DNA from 3 places in the Paenibacillus sp. J22R160 genome. Region 3 is predicted to be linked to each of the others. Evidence: predicted binding sites of a transcription regulator. Region 3 holds the regulator's gene; each other region holds the start of a gene.
What was found. Region 3 encodes Rex, which represses fermentation and respiration genes when NADH is low (regulators of the CRP and FNR family bind a similar motif). Its sites were predicted from a motif close to TTGTGAAATATTTCACAA; they were not measured.
Positions count from the first base shown of each region.

Region 1 (4,289 bases), on a different contig from region 3:
CCGTTGATGCAGAAGAAGATATCGAGCAAATCGCCGCAATCTTGGGTAAAAAACGAATTAAGAAACTGCCTGTGGTCCATCGAGGCGTGCTAGTTGGCATCATTAGCAGGGGAGACGTTATCCGCCATTCATTTCAATCCTTATTGTAAGCGATTACTAAAGCTGGAAAAACAAAAAAAGGATGTCCTAGCAGCCGCGAGAGGCTGGGGGCATCCTTTTTTACTGGTTTAGTACGCTAAAGCGAAAAGACCGTGAATATGCGACAAGTAGCGAATGTTACTTGCTTCTTTCATCAGGGAAGCTGGTAAGCCTTTCAGCTGTGTGCTGTTTCCGCCGATTGTGCCGATTCCGTCTTTGCGCCCTAAGCTGCCAAGTGTTCCGGAGAATACGGGTACGAATTTATCCATAGCGCCGCCCTTGATCTGAACGGACAGATTGTAACCAACTGTTTCGCCCATCTGCCAAGCAAGTTGTGCAGTAGGAGGGTAAGGTCTTTCACTTCCTTCAGGGAATACCACCGCGCAGTCGCCTGCAAGGAAGATATCGGAGTGAGAAGTGGATTGAAGTGTTGAAGTTACAGTCGCACGACCGCGATCTTCTGCGATTCCGCAGCTGCCGACAACCGGATTGCCTTTCACGCCGCCAGTCCAAATAATCGTGTTGGACTCGATTGTTTGTCCATTTTTGAGCGATACGGTGTTCTTGGTAGCTTCCGTAATTGCAACGCCAGTTAAGAAAGTAACTCCGCGCTTCTCAAGGCTTGTCACCGCGCGCTCGATCAGTACTTTAGGGAATACTGGAAGGATGGCAGGGCCAGCTTCTACGCAATAGATGGCGACATCGCTGAAATCGATGCCTTTGCTGTGGCAAATTTCAGGCAGCTTATCTGCGAATTCGCCTACGAGTTCTACGCCTGTTAGACCGCCGCCGCCAACTACGATCGTTGCGTCAGCTTTGTTGCCGGATGCTTTGTAAGCATCCAGACGAGCTTCGACATGCTCGCGGATACGGTTAGCATCAGAAGCGGATTTAAGAACCATGCTGTTCTCTTCCAGTCCTGGAATGCCGAAATAGTTCGTTTCGCTGCCTAGAGCAACGACTAGCGCATCGTAAGTATGTACTGCGCCACTACTTGTAACGACTTTTTTATCTTCTGGTTTAATTTCTTTAATAGTATCAACCACGATGTTGACTTGTTTGTCGCCTAGCAGTTTTTGCAATGGTAGTGCAACAGCTTGCTCTTTAATTGTTCCGCCTGCAAGACGGTGCAATTCTGTGATAATTTGGTGAGTTGGGAAGCGGTTGATGATTGTTATGTTCGCTTCTGAAGCTGTCAGATGTTTACGTGCTGTCAATGCGGTTAATAGGCCGCCATAACCGCCGCCAAGAATAAGTATTTGTTTAGCCATCGTTATCATCCCTAGTCCGTATTAATTTTTACGTTCAGAAAGTACGTTCAAGAATGCTTGTGCAAAACGAAGTGTTTTCTGCACTTCAGGATCCTTCAGCATTTTTAGTATTCCGAAGAGACCGATTGTTGATCCTGCTTCAGCCTGTGAGCGCTCGCCAGCTTCAATTGCCGCGGATGCAATGTCTTTTGCCTTTTCTTGTACGGGTTTAACAAACTCACCAATACCTTGGGCAAAATCGTTGATCAATACTTTGTCCGTTGCTACACTTTGTGCAAAATCATAGGCTTTGGTTAACACAGTCACCATTTCTGCCAGTTTAGGCAGATTATCGACCAGAACAGTCAAAGATTGTTGCACCTCAGGCTTTAGCAATTGGTCGAGTACGTCTAACGATTTTGGTTCCGCAGCAGCTGTTGCTGCCACTTCTTGAACAGCAGATGTCTGTGACATATGAAAATCCTCCTTTGCGATGAAAAAAATCGGGTACTGTCACAATGTGTACGGGTGAAACAGATGTTTCCCAGATGGTTGTAACATTTTTCACATAAGAAAATGTGTAGCAACATCGCACAATTGGATATAAACCGTATTTACATATTGTACACCTAATGGACACAAAATTATAATTGAAAATATTTCAAATTCGTGAACATTGGATGAAAATGGCGTTTATACCCACTAGACGGAAACGGTGAGAATGATTATCATTGAACATGGAACAGTTAAGGATTGAAAGGAAGTTCAACTAACTATGATCAAAGATCATCTATGGAACCAAATGGGGGACATCAGCTTTAGTCTGTGCCAACTGCTGCGTAAACGATACCCAGCAAGCAAACATATAAGACGCAGGTTCATTTCGCGCTATCATCTTGTACAGATCCAGGAAGGCCGAGGTGTTTTATATATTAATGGGACGAAATATGAGGCAGTCCCTGGCTCGTTATTCATCCTACATCCGAAGAGTTTAGTGGAAGCAGTTGTAGACGAGAAGAAGTCCATTCAATTTATCATGCAATCTTTTACATACAAATGGAAAAATGCTACAGGCGCAGAGATATTTGCCGAGGAGGGTTTAGTAGCTTTAAACGACTCAGCGACTGTTATGCGCGGATTTGAACAGCTCCATGAGCTAGGGGGCGCGTCAGGCCCATTACTGCCGTGGAAGCGGCAATTAGTTTTTCAAGAGCTGCTGTTCACGATCATTGCCGATCAACAAGCGGACAAGCAGCAGGGTGGCACTCGGTTTGCCATTGAGAAGGCCAAAGACTTCATGGAGACCTATTACCACGAGGATATTTCGCTTAGCACGTTGGCACAGCGCCATGGCATCAGCCCGAGCAATTTTGCTGGGATTTTCAAAAAGCATATCGGTGTACGACCGATCGAGTATTTGACTCGTCTGCGAATGGAACATGCGAAAACGTGGTTAAGATCGCAGCATAACCTCAAAACGGTTGCTTCTAAAGTAGGATTTCGTGATGAGCTCTATTTTAGTCGGACATTTAAGAAAGTTGTAGGCGTCTCACCAACGATCTATATGAAGAATCATGTCGATGCCAAAATCATGACGGTGTTTCCGTTGTTAAATGACTATTTGCTAACACTCGACCTTAAGCCCTTCGCAACGCTATCGTATGCAGGGAACGATCAAATCCGCGGGCTGCTGCCGCATATCGCTGATGATCTCATGGAGACTAAGATTGTCGGCCGCTGGGATCGTCCCGATCGAGAATCTGTCCTGCGTGCTGATCCTGAGCTAATTCTTGGTGTCAATTGGGAGAGCTTGAGCGCAGACACCTATCGAAATGTCGCTCCGACCATCACGCTCTTCAATAAGGATGATTGGCGAGACACTTTGCATGAATTAGCAAGCCTTTTCGGCAAAAAGGAACAATATGCCGCATGGCTGAAGCGTTATGAGCATAAAGCGGCAGAAGCCAGAACACGCCTAGGCGCAGTTATTGGTCAAGGACAAACGGTTATGGTGCTTGTTGATGCAGGCAATGAATGGCGAGTATATGGGGGGAAACGGCAGCTTGGAGATATTTTGTACAAGGATTTGAAGCTGGCTCCACCTTTAGGCGTAAAGCCGCATAGCCATTACACAGTGATTGCTGAGGCGGACTTGGAACGAATGAATCCTAACCACATTTTCCTGACAACATGCAACTCCAATTCCGATGCTCGATTAACCAAACAATTAAAGGAAAGCCCAACATGGGAAGCTCTGCGTGCTGTCCAAAACGGCCGATTGATTGAGGTGCCAAGCTGGTTCAATAGTCATGCTCCAATACAGCATAGCTTAGCTATAGATCTGGCGGTTAATTCTCTGCTGTCGCCCTAGTCATACGAGGGGATTGAATTTTGTCCATATGCTTGAAAGATTATATCCATTGAACGGAGGGGTTGTTTCGCTTACGATTACCTTAATGATAATGATTATCAATTTCATGATTTAGAGGTGGTCTGTAATGAAACAGCCGTATATAAGAGAAGAGGCAGGTCCAGGTGCTGTTGCTTTGACGGTTCGTTCGCGGCGAACGATAAGGGCTTTTACGGATGAGCCAGTCTCCGAAGAGCTGGTGATGGCGTTGCTCAATGATGCGGTTTGGGCTCCAAATCACGGTCTCCGGGAGCCATGGAGATTTCTATTTGTGCCAACGGAGCGGAAGGAAGCGTTCATTGAGCACTTGATGCCTGGGTTTGCTGTAGACCAGCATGAGAAAATGCGAAAGTATCTTCATGCGCAAGGGTCAGCTTTCTTGATTGTCATTATGCCAGAGGATCCACGCCCGAAACAATGGGAAGAAGATATCATGGCGTCAGCGGCGCTAATCCAAAATTTCCAGCTGCTGGCTTGGGAACGCAAACTTG
Region 1 is NZ_JCAUAU010000013.1:128,777-133,065, forward strand. It holds gene AC58UW_RS22755 (CBS domain-containing protein) at 1-149, shown strand, start outside; gene AC58UW_RS22760 (NAD(P)/FAD-dependent oxidoreductase) at 228-1,409, opposite strand; gene AC58UW_RS22765 (helical membrane plugin domain-containing protein) at 1,431-1,862, opposite strand; gene AC58UW_RS22770 (AraC family transcriptional regulator) at 2,164-3,759, shown strand; gene AC58UW_RS22775 (nitroreductase family protein) at 3,887-4,289, shown strand, end outside.
Region 1: a site for Rex is predicted at 1,941-1,958, ahead of AC58UW_RS22765 (helical membrane plugin domain-containing protein). Genes of this name have one in related genera too.

Region 2 (4,289 bases), on a different contig from region 3:
GCTGGATTTGGTGAACAAGGAGCGTGCTGCTGTGGGACTAGCTGCGCTAGCCGCTGATGCGGAACTGACCAAGACAGCAAGACTCAAAAGCCAGGATATGGTGGATAACAAATATTTCTCCCACGATTCACCGACGTATGGCTCACCTTTTGATATGATGGAGAAATTCGGTATTACCTATAACGCGGCAGGAGAAAATATCGCTTGTAATCAATCGGTACAAGCCGCGCATGAGGCCTTGATGAACTCGCCTGGTCACAAAGCGAACATTTTGAGCAAAGATTACACGCACATTGGCATCGGTATTGTTGCCGGAGGACCGTGCGGTAAAATGTTCACCCAGCAGTTCATCGGTAAGTAAACATACCGGTCTAACAGCCTCTGCCTGAATGAAGGGCAGGGGCTTATTTGTTTCCCGGTCATGGCTTAAAACAGTAAAGCCCCCGCAGAAAATTTCTGCAGAGGGCTTATAACAACTAATTAAGTTGCAGATACCGGTTTGATGGCTTCTGTCCATTCGTTATATGTCTGAAGAGCAGTTCCTTGCTCGATCGCATGACGGGCCATGTAGATACCTTCTTCGATGGACCCGGCTTTCTGGGATACCCAGAGGCGAACGGCGCTGTTCAGCAGCACCATGTTCAAGTAAGGAAGTTCAGCTTCTCCGCGCAAGACGGCCAAAGCCGTTTCACCCTGCAGCTGTGCCGTCCATTCAACTTCAGGCACTTCAACCATTAATTCATAGATTTCTGGATCTACAATGAATAATTCACTGGATCCATTTTGAATCACATAGGTTCTCGTGCGTTTTTCGATGGTAAGATCTTCTGAGCCTTCCATGCCTTGCACAACGATTCCACTCGTGATCCCTAGTTCAATGAGCAAATTCGTAATTTTCTCGAAAACCGTGCCATGGAAGACGCCGACAGCCATGAACGGGGCTTCCGTGAAACGAAGCAACTTCTCGGCGGTGTTGAACACGGTCCGCAAGCCAAGCTCCTTGCGGAGTTCGCGCAGCTCGCCAAGCGGTGCGCACCAGCTTTCCGTTGGCGCGAATAGGAAGCCTGTTCGTGCCGCTGCGGACACCAGCGCTTCGCGTGACGAGGTTAGCGCCGGCACGCCAAGCGCGTCAAGCACGTCCGCCAGCGTGATGCCCCATTTGGGCGGCATGCTCGGACTTCCGTGCAGCGTAGTCGGGAGGCCGCAAGCCGCAAGCACGAATGCGGTCGGCAGTGTCGCAATGAACGTACGGGTGCGACCATCATAAGGTCCTGCGCAGTCCATGCTGCCAGGTATCGGATAAGAAAAGGTGCGTTTACGCAGCGCGTGGATGAAGGCTTTGATCTCATCCGCCGATTCCATTTTAATACGCTCAGCCACAAGAAATGCGCCCATTTGAGCCTGAGTAGCGCTGCCCGTTAGCATGAGTTCTGCTGCTTGGGAAGCCTCTTCATACGAAAGATCTCTCGCTCCGCGTTTTCCGCGGCCTACTTCTTTTAGTAAAGATATCATCGTTTTCGGCCTCCTTGATTCTGATCTCGTAGTATTTGGTACACCTTGACGATGGAGGTAGCGACGTCTACCATACGTTTACGCTCATTCATGGCTTGTTTTCGCAAAAAGTCGTAGGCTTCTGCTTCGGAGATCCCTTTAATCTCGCATAAGATCCGCTTGGCTTGATCGACCCATTTGCGCTCCTCTAGTTTGGAGAGGAGCTGCTCGCGCTCCTGCTGCCATTCGGTTCGATGAAAATAGTGATTCACGCCCAAGAGCAGAGCACAGTGAATTTCAAGCGGACTCATCGTTGAACCGATTAAACCATCTATACCTGCATCCATTCTGCATTCATTAGAAGGAAAAGTGTGCGAGTCACACCACCAGAAGAGGGGAAGGCTGCGCTCAGCCAATACGCGTTTGCGCCATGCCTCCACTTGATCGGAGCTTACACTTAACAAAACAGCATCAATTTTAGGCATGATGAAGGAAATTTCTTTGATCGTAGATGCCGTGTAGACGCGAAAGCCCAAGTCCTTCAATACCTCGTCAGGCATGGATGCTTGTGTACCATTAGAATGGCTCATCTCGTTTGTGGATGGGGAGGAGGTAGCCGAGCGAGTTTGCTTCAACTCGTCGATCAGTATAAATGATTGCAACATTTGAATACCTCCATCGTTGTAAGCTTTATAACTCTATGGTAACTTTATGTGAGGTTTCTTCGGTGGATGAATGGTTATACGGCATTACTATAGCATATGAAATTGTTTTTTGTCGATATAGTAGATGAAATGGAATGGTTAAATATTTTTATGTTATGTTTATTGACATAAGTGTAAAGCCGTACTATAATCAAGTTAGAAATCGGCACAATGATGTGCCCCTAACGCAGGCAATGGCGCCTATCCCCTTACAAATACGTAACCGGATAGGCTTTTTATGTTTACTTTACAAAATTTAACGAAACATGCTGTTCACGAAGATGTGGCAGCAGTGGCAAAGAGGCCGACAAACATCCCAATGTATGTAGGGGTATGTTTGTCGGCCTTTTCTGTCCATGGGTGTCCAGACAGGCAGGAATCAGGATAGGGATTAAAGAAGGCGAAAAGCCTCACAAAAGGAGAGGGAAGCACATGGTTGATCGGAAAAGTTTTATGCAAGTGGGACACAAAGGGTCTTTGTTTAGTTCATTTTTGTATTTTGACATGAGCTTCATGGTATGGGTGCTTTTAGGACCTCTGGCGGTCGTACTTGCGAATGATTTCCACTTAAACGCTGCTGAAAAAGCGAACCTCGTTGCCTTGCCTACATTAGGTGGAGCGGTGCTTCGACTGGTGCTGGGCGTACTGACCGATAAGATTGGTCCTAAGCTTACTGGACAAATCGGACTAACGCTAACCTTAATTCCCTTATTCTGGGGATGGCAGTTCGCTGACACTATGAGCGATATGTACTTCGTGGCATTGATGCTCGGTATCGCCGGAGCCAGCTTTGCAGCCGCACTGCCGTTAGCGAGTTCCTGGTATCCACCGCAATATCAAGGTTTGGCGATGGGAATCGCCGGAGCAGGGAACAGCGGGACGATCTTCGCTACACTCTTTGCTAACCGGATTGCTCAGCATTATGGCGATTGGCATGTGGTGTTCGGTATTGCGATGATTCCAATTGCCATAACGTTGGTTGTTTTCAGTATTTTGGCAAAAGACAGCCCGTATAAACCAGCGCCCAAAACGGTTGCCGAATACGGCAGGGTTTTGAAACAGAAGGACTCTTGGTTGTTCTGTATTTTATATAGCGTAACGTTCGGCGGTTTCGTTGGAATGTCCACGTACTTAACAATCTTCTTTAATACACAATACGGTCTTTCACCGGTCCGAGCTGCTGATTTTACAACCCTTTGCGTAATCGGTGGAAGCTTCTTCCGACCTGTAGGCGGTTGGCTTGCCGATAAAGTTGGCGGCATTCGGATGCTAATGGGATTATATGGGGTTGTCGCACTGATGATGGCGGGGATTTCAACACTCCCAGCACTTTCGGTTACAACGGTCTTGTTATTCGTGGCTATGATGGCTTTTGGCATGGGGAACGGTTCGGTCTTCCAGCTTGTGCCTCAACGCTTCAAGTCAGAGATCGGTGTGGTTACTGGAATTGTCGGCGCTGCAGGCGGCTTAGGCGGATATTTCCTGCCTAAAATTCTCGGAAATGTGAAATTGGCAACAGGTTCTTTCGCACCAGGTTTCCTTATCTTGAGTGCAATCGCTGTGTGCTGCGTTATTTTGATTGCATCTGTGCAAGGGCAATGGAAGCGCAGCTGGATTGGCGATGGAGGCAAAGTGAAAGTATCTCCAACAGCAATTGATAGCGTGCATGCTTAGGTAATAGGTATAGCTGCTGGTCCTGCGGTGAGTTACCAACAGGATCAGCAGCACCACCTGATGAAAGTAAAGTGTTTGCTCATGCAGCCTGACACATTTCTGCAGGCAATATGAGCAAAGACGTTTACGACTTGCCGTCTTTGGTAGTTCAATCGAGCTACTTAAGCTCCATATCCCATATTTGCCATTTGGGAGTATCGCGTAGATTGCTGCTCCCAAGTGGACCTTTTTTAGCAGGACGGGTGTGGATAACTAAATGGGATATAGAGATAGAAACACTAGAGAGGAAGATGAGACCATGGCTCAAAAAGAAAAGTTGGTATTAGTCGGAAATGGAATGGCTGGTGTTAACGCAGTTGAACATTTGCTTAAACTTGCTCCGGATAAATATGAGGTAACTATTTTTGGGAGTGAGCCTCA
Region 2 is NZ_JCAUAU010000016.1:84,314-88,602, reverse strand. It holds gene AC58UW_RS24865 (peptidoglycan-binding protein) at 1-361, shown strand, start outside; gene AC58UW_RS24860 (anthranilate phosphoribosyltransferase) at 481-1,512, opposite strand; gene AC58UW_RS24855 (ANTAR domain-containing response regulator) at 1,509-2,156, opposite strand; gene AC58UW_RS24850 (nitrate/nitrite transporter) at 2,628-3,869, shown strand; gene nirB (nitrite reductase large subunit NirB) at 4,168-4,289, shown strand, end outside.
Region 2: a site for Rex is predicted at 2,594-2,611, ahead of AC58UW_RS24850 (nitrate/nitrite transporter). Genes of this name have one in related genera too.

Region 3 (4,289 bases):
AGACAACGGACGCTTGTGAAGACGTAGCTAATATCCTAGACAGCGTGGTACTTCGTTATTCATAAGACTTTAATCGGTCGATGTGTACGAAGGATAGTTTTCCGCATGGAAAGCTCTTAGGAGGAAATCATGTTAACTTATTTAATCGTAATTGTTGTACTAGCCTTACTTTTTGATTTCATTAATGGATTTCATGATACAGCCAATGCCATTGCCACATCCATTTCTACGCGCGCACTCAGCCCGCGGGTAGCTATCGCCATGGCAGCGACGCTTAACTTTGTTGGCGCAATGGTATCTTCCAAAGTGGCCAAAACGGTCGGTGGCAGTATCGCGAACCCAGCCAAAATTGAAAATGGCGTTGAAATCGTAATCGCAGCCCTGCTCGCAGCGATTATATGGAACCTGTTGACATGGTACCTTGCCATACCTTCCTCTTCTTCTCATACCCTGCTCGGAGCTCTAGCCGGTGCGGTTATCGCTGGTGCTGGCGTGCACGCGGTGAATTGGAGCGGTTTTACGCAGATCATTATCATCTTGATCCTTTCACCCATCATTGCCTTCGTCCTTGGTTACGTCATCATGCTTTTGATCAAATACATTGTCATATGGTCCGGAAATACGTCCAGATCCAAGCTTAATCGTATTTTCAGAACTTTACAGATTATTTCTGCCGGATTACTTTCCTATTCGCATGGCGGTAACGATGCACAGAAAGCCATGGGAATTATCGTATTCGGTCTAGTCGCAGCCGATGTTCAAACAACGCTAGACGTCCCTCTATGGGTCAAGATCTCAGCAGCTTTGGCCATGGGTCTAGGAACTTCGATCGGTGGATGGAAAATTATTAAAACCGTATCCGGGAAAATTGTAAAAATCGAACCGATTAACGGATTCGCATCCGACTTAACATCGTCACTCGTTATTCAGTTCTCCACCCATATTGGAAAACCATTATCAACAACACATGTTATTTCCTCCGCCATTATTGGGACAGGCAGTGTCATGCGCTTCCATGAAGTTCAGTGGGGTACTGTCAGCCGCATGTTGATCACTTGGGTTATTACCATACCGATCAGCATTGCGCTCGCGTACACCCTTTACTTCCTTATCTTCAGACTTATCTTCTAAATAAAGAAAGAGGCTGTCCCGAGTCAATTAATGACCGAGGGACAGCCTTTTTTCAAACTTTTGGGGTGCGTTTTTGGTTTTACGGGAAATACTGCCACTAAATCGTTGAAAATCACAGCTACAGGCATGAATAAATGGAATTTCTCCTGTTAATGCGGACAACAGAGCCTGAAAACAGGTTTAAAGGGACTGATTAACAGTATTTTTTCCAGTTATTAGTCAGATCTAGCGGAGACATGCTTGAAACAAAGGGAGTTCTTCCTGCTATTCGATTCGGCTCCATAAAAAAGAGGCGAACCCAGTCATCCAATGACCGAGAGAGCGCCTCTTTTGCCTCTTTTTCATAGAAATAGCGACGTTTAGTTCCCTGAAAGTCCTCTAAATTTCATTTAATCTAAATAGTAAGCTAAGCTTTGCAGCTCCGTAGTAAAATCCGCATAGTGCACACGAACTTCTGAAGGAACCTTAATAATGACTGGTGCAAAATTCAAAATTGCTTCAATGCCGCAATCAACAAATTGATTGGCGACATTCTGAGCTTCGCTAGCAGGCACTGTGATAATTCCGATTCGCACGCCTAACTCCGATAAGACCGTCTTCATTTCCGCCATCGGTTGAACCGTCAAATTATTAATAGTTTCTCCTGTTTTAGAGGGCATCGCATCAAAAACAGCGACAATTTTCATATCATTTCGCAGATAAGTATTATAATTGCACAATGCGCGGCCAAGATTTCCTGCTCCAACAAGAGCAACCTGAATATGCCGGTCCAGCTTGAGTATCTGCCTAATTTTCTCGATCAAATAAGCAATATCGTAACCGATGCCTTTTTTGCCGAACTCTCCGAAATAGGCCAAATCCTTACGAATCTGGGCCGGATTCAGATCAAGCTTTTGACCCAAATCCTGCGAAGATACCGTTGCGACATTTTTCATAGCCAGCTCGTTGAGGAACCGTAGATAAATGGGCAGCCTGCGAACAACAGCCTCCGATATTTTTTGTGATTTCATTTCTGCGCCTCCCCCATCCACTGCTCAATCCTAGGTAACATTTGTTCGGTTGTCATATGCTCGATTTTGGGTCCAGGCAGTGAGTAGAGGAAGTGCTTGCCATAAAAGGTTTCAATGACACGCGTATCATAGATGATCACAATCCCTTTATCCGATGCGCGTCTAACTAACCGGCCGAAGCCTTGTTTAAATCGAATGACCGCCTGCGGCACAGAAAATTTCATAAACGGGTTCTCATTCCGTTTCTTAATATTTTCGCATTTTGCCTCGACTAACGGATGATTTGGAGGTTGAAACGGCAGACGGATAATGGCCAAACAGCTCAGTGCATCGCCAGGTATGTCAACGCCTTCCCAGAATGAACTGGTGCCGAGAAGCACGCACATCTTGTTGTCCTGGAACATACGGGTTAATTTACTGCGGTTGCCGCTGTCAACTCCTTGACCGAGTACGGTAATGCCGTATGATTTCAAATAGTCTTTCATCCCGGCATAAATCTGCTTGAGCATCCGGTTCGATGTGAACAAGATGAGCATTCGACCTTTGGTCACGATAGCAACTTCACTTAACGATTCAATGAGCGATGCGATGAATACGGGATCTCCAGCTCCTTTAATCGTTGGAAAGTCCCTTGGAATAACAACCAAGGCTTGCTCCCGATAATTAAAAGGAGAAGGCAATTGAACGGTTTTGAGCTTACCGCTTTCTTCATCCTGCGGAATCACCAATCCCAATTGATCTGCTGAATATTGGAAGGATTTATTCACGGACAAAGTCGCGGAGGTCATGATAATGCTGTCTTTCGTCTCAAAGAAATGCTGCTGAAGCAAGCTGCTTACGTCCGTCGGGATCGAGAAAAGCTGAAGCGATTTCGCTCTGGCATAAGTTCCCGCTTCCATCCAATACACATAGCCCTCATCAGCCATTTTCATAAAGAAATGCAGAGCATCCCGATGTTCATAAAGCTCTTTCACCGTTCCGTTAAGGTCCGTCACTAATCCTTGAACCCCGAACACATCCTGATGCTCCTTCACATCGCTCAACAATTTATCAAGCGTGCGCAGCAAATCATTCGCATTCAGATAAATATTGTCCTCCATCGTCATCAGCTCCTGCCAATTGGCAGGCAAAGTCTCCGGCTTCATTCGGAGGACATAAGTAGAATTCTCCGTTTGCGACGGATCGCTTTTGGACGACAGCAGCTCATAAAGCGATTCGCTCAGCCGGTCCCAATCCTCTTTGATCTGTACGATTTTGGGGAAGAGTCCATCAATCGTATGACTCCATGCAGCAGCGCGTTCTTGCTGCTCATCCGATTTCTGCAGTCGAAACCGGAGCATCGGCAATTGTCCGCTCCGATTATCCTTGTAAAGCCAGGTCAACGAATGATACATCGCCGCGGAATGCAGCTCGATGCCAAGGTGTTTACTGGCTACTTCTTCAAAGTGATGCGCCTCATCAATAACAAGGTGCTTGTAAGCCGGTAGGAGGCGGTTCTCCGCCTTCATATCGGTAAACAGAAGGGAATGGTTCGTAATTATCACATCAGCCGTATTGGCGTCATTACGCGCTCGGTGATAGAAGCATTTTTTGTACCATGGGCACATCCGATTCAAACAAGAATCTGTATCGCTGGCAACCGAGTACCAGAATTGAGCGCCTTTATTTCCAAAATGGATTTCCTCTTCGTCTCCATGCTCCGTTTCACTCAGCCACACAACCATTTGTGCCGCTGTGACTGGATCTTCTTTGCCATTCTCGTAATCACGGGTAGTCAGCTTCGTCTCAAATTTGCGCAAGCACAAATAGTGACTTCTTCCTTTCAGTACCGCTGCTTTGAAGGGAACTGGAAAAATCTCCTTCAACAGCGGAATATCCCGCTCTCTAAGCTGCTCTTGCAGATTAATGGTGTGCGTGGAGACAACCACTTTCTTCTCATATTTGATGCCATAATAGAGTGCTGGGATCAAATAGCCAAGTGATTTACCCGTGCCTGTTCCCGCTTCAATCATCAAATGTTGATCGTTCTCAAGCGATTTCTCCACTTCGTAGATCATTTGCTCCTGAGATTCTCGCTCTTCGAAAATTTCAAACTTCTGCTGAAGCGCTACTTTCAAGCCTTGTTGGAATTCTTTGAAGGAAGCTCCG
Region 3 is NZ_JCAUAU010000004.1:369,185-373,473, forward strand. It holds gene AC58UW_RS12365 (DUF47 domain-containing protein) at 1-65, shown strand, start outside; gene AC58UW_RS12370 (inorganic phosphate transporter) at 130-1,131, shown strand; gene AC58UW_RS12375 (redox-sensing transcriptional repressor Rex) at 1,521-2,141, opposite strand; gene dinG (ATP-dependent DNA helicase DinG) at 2,138-4,289, opposite strand, start outside.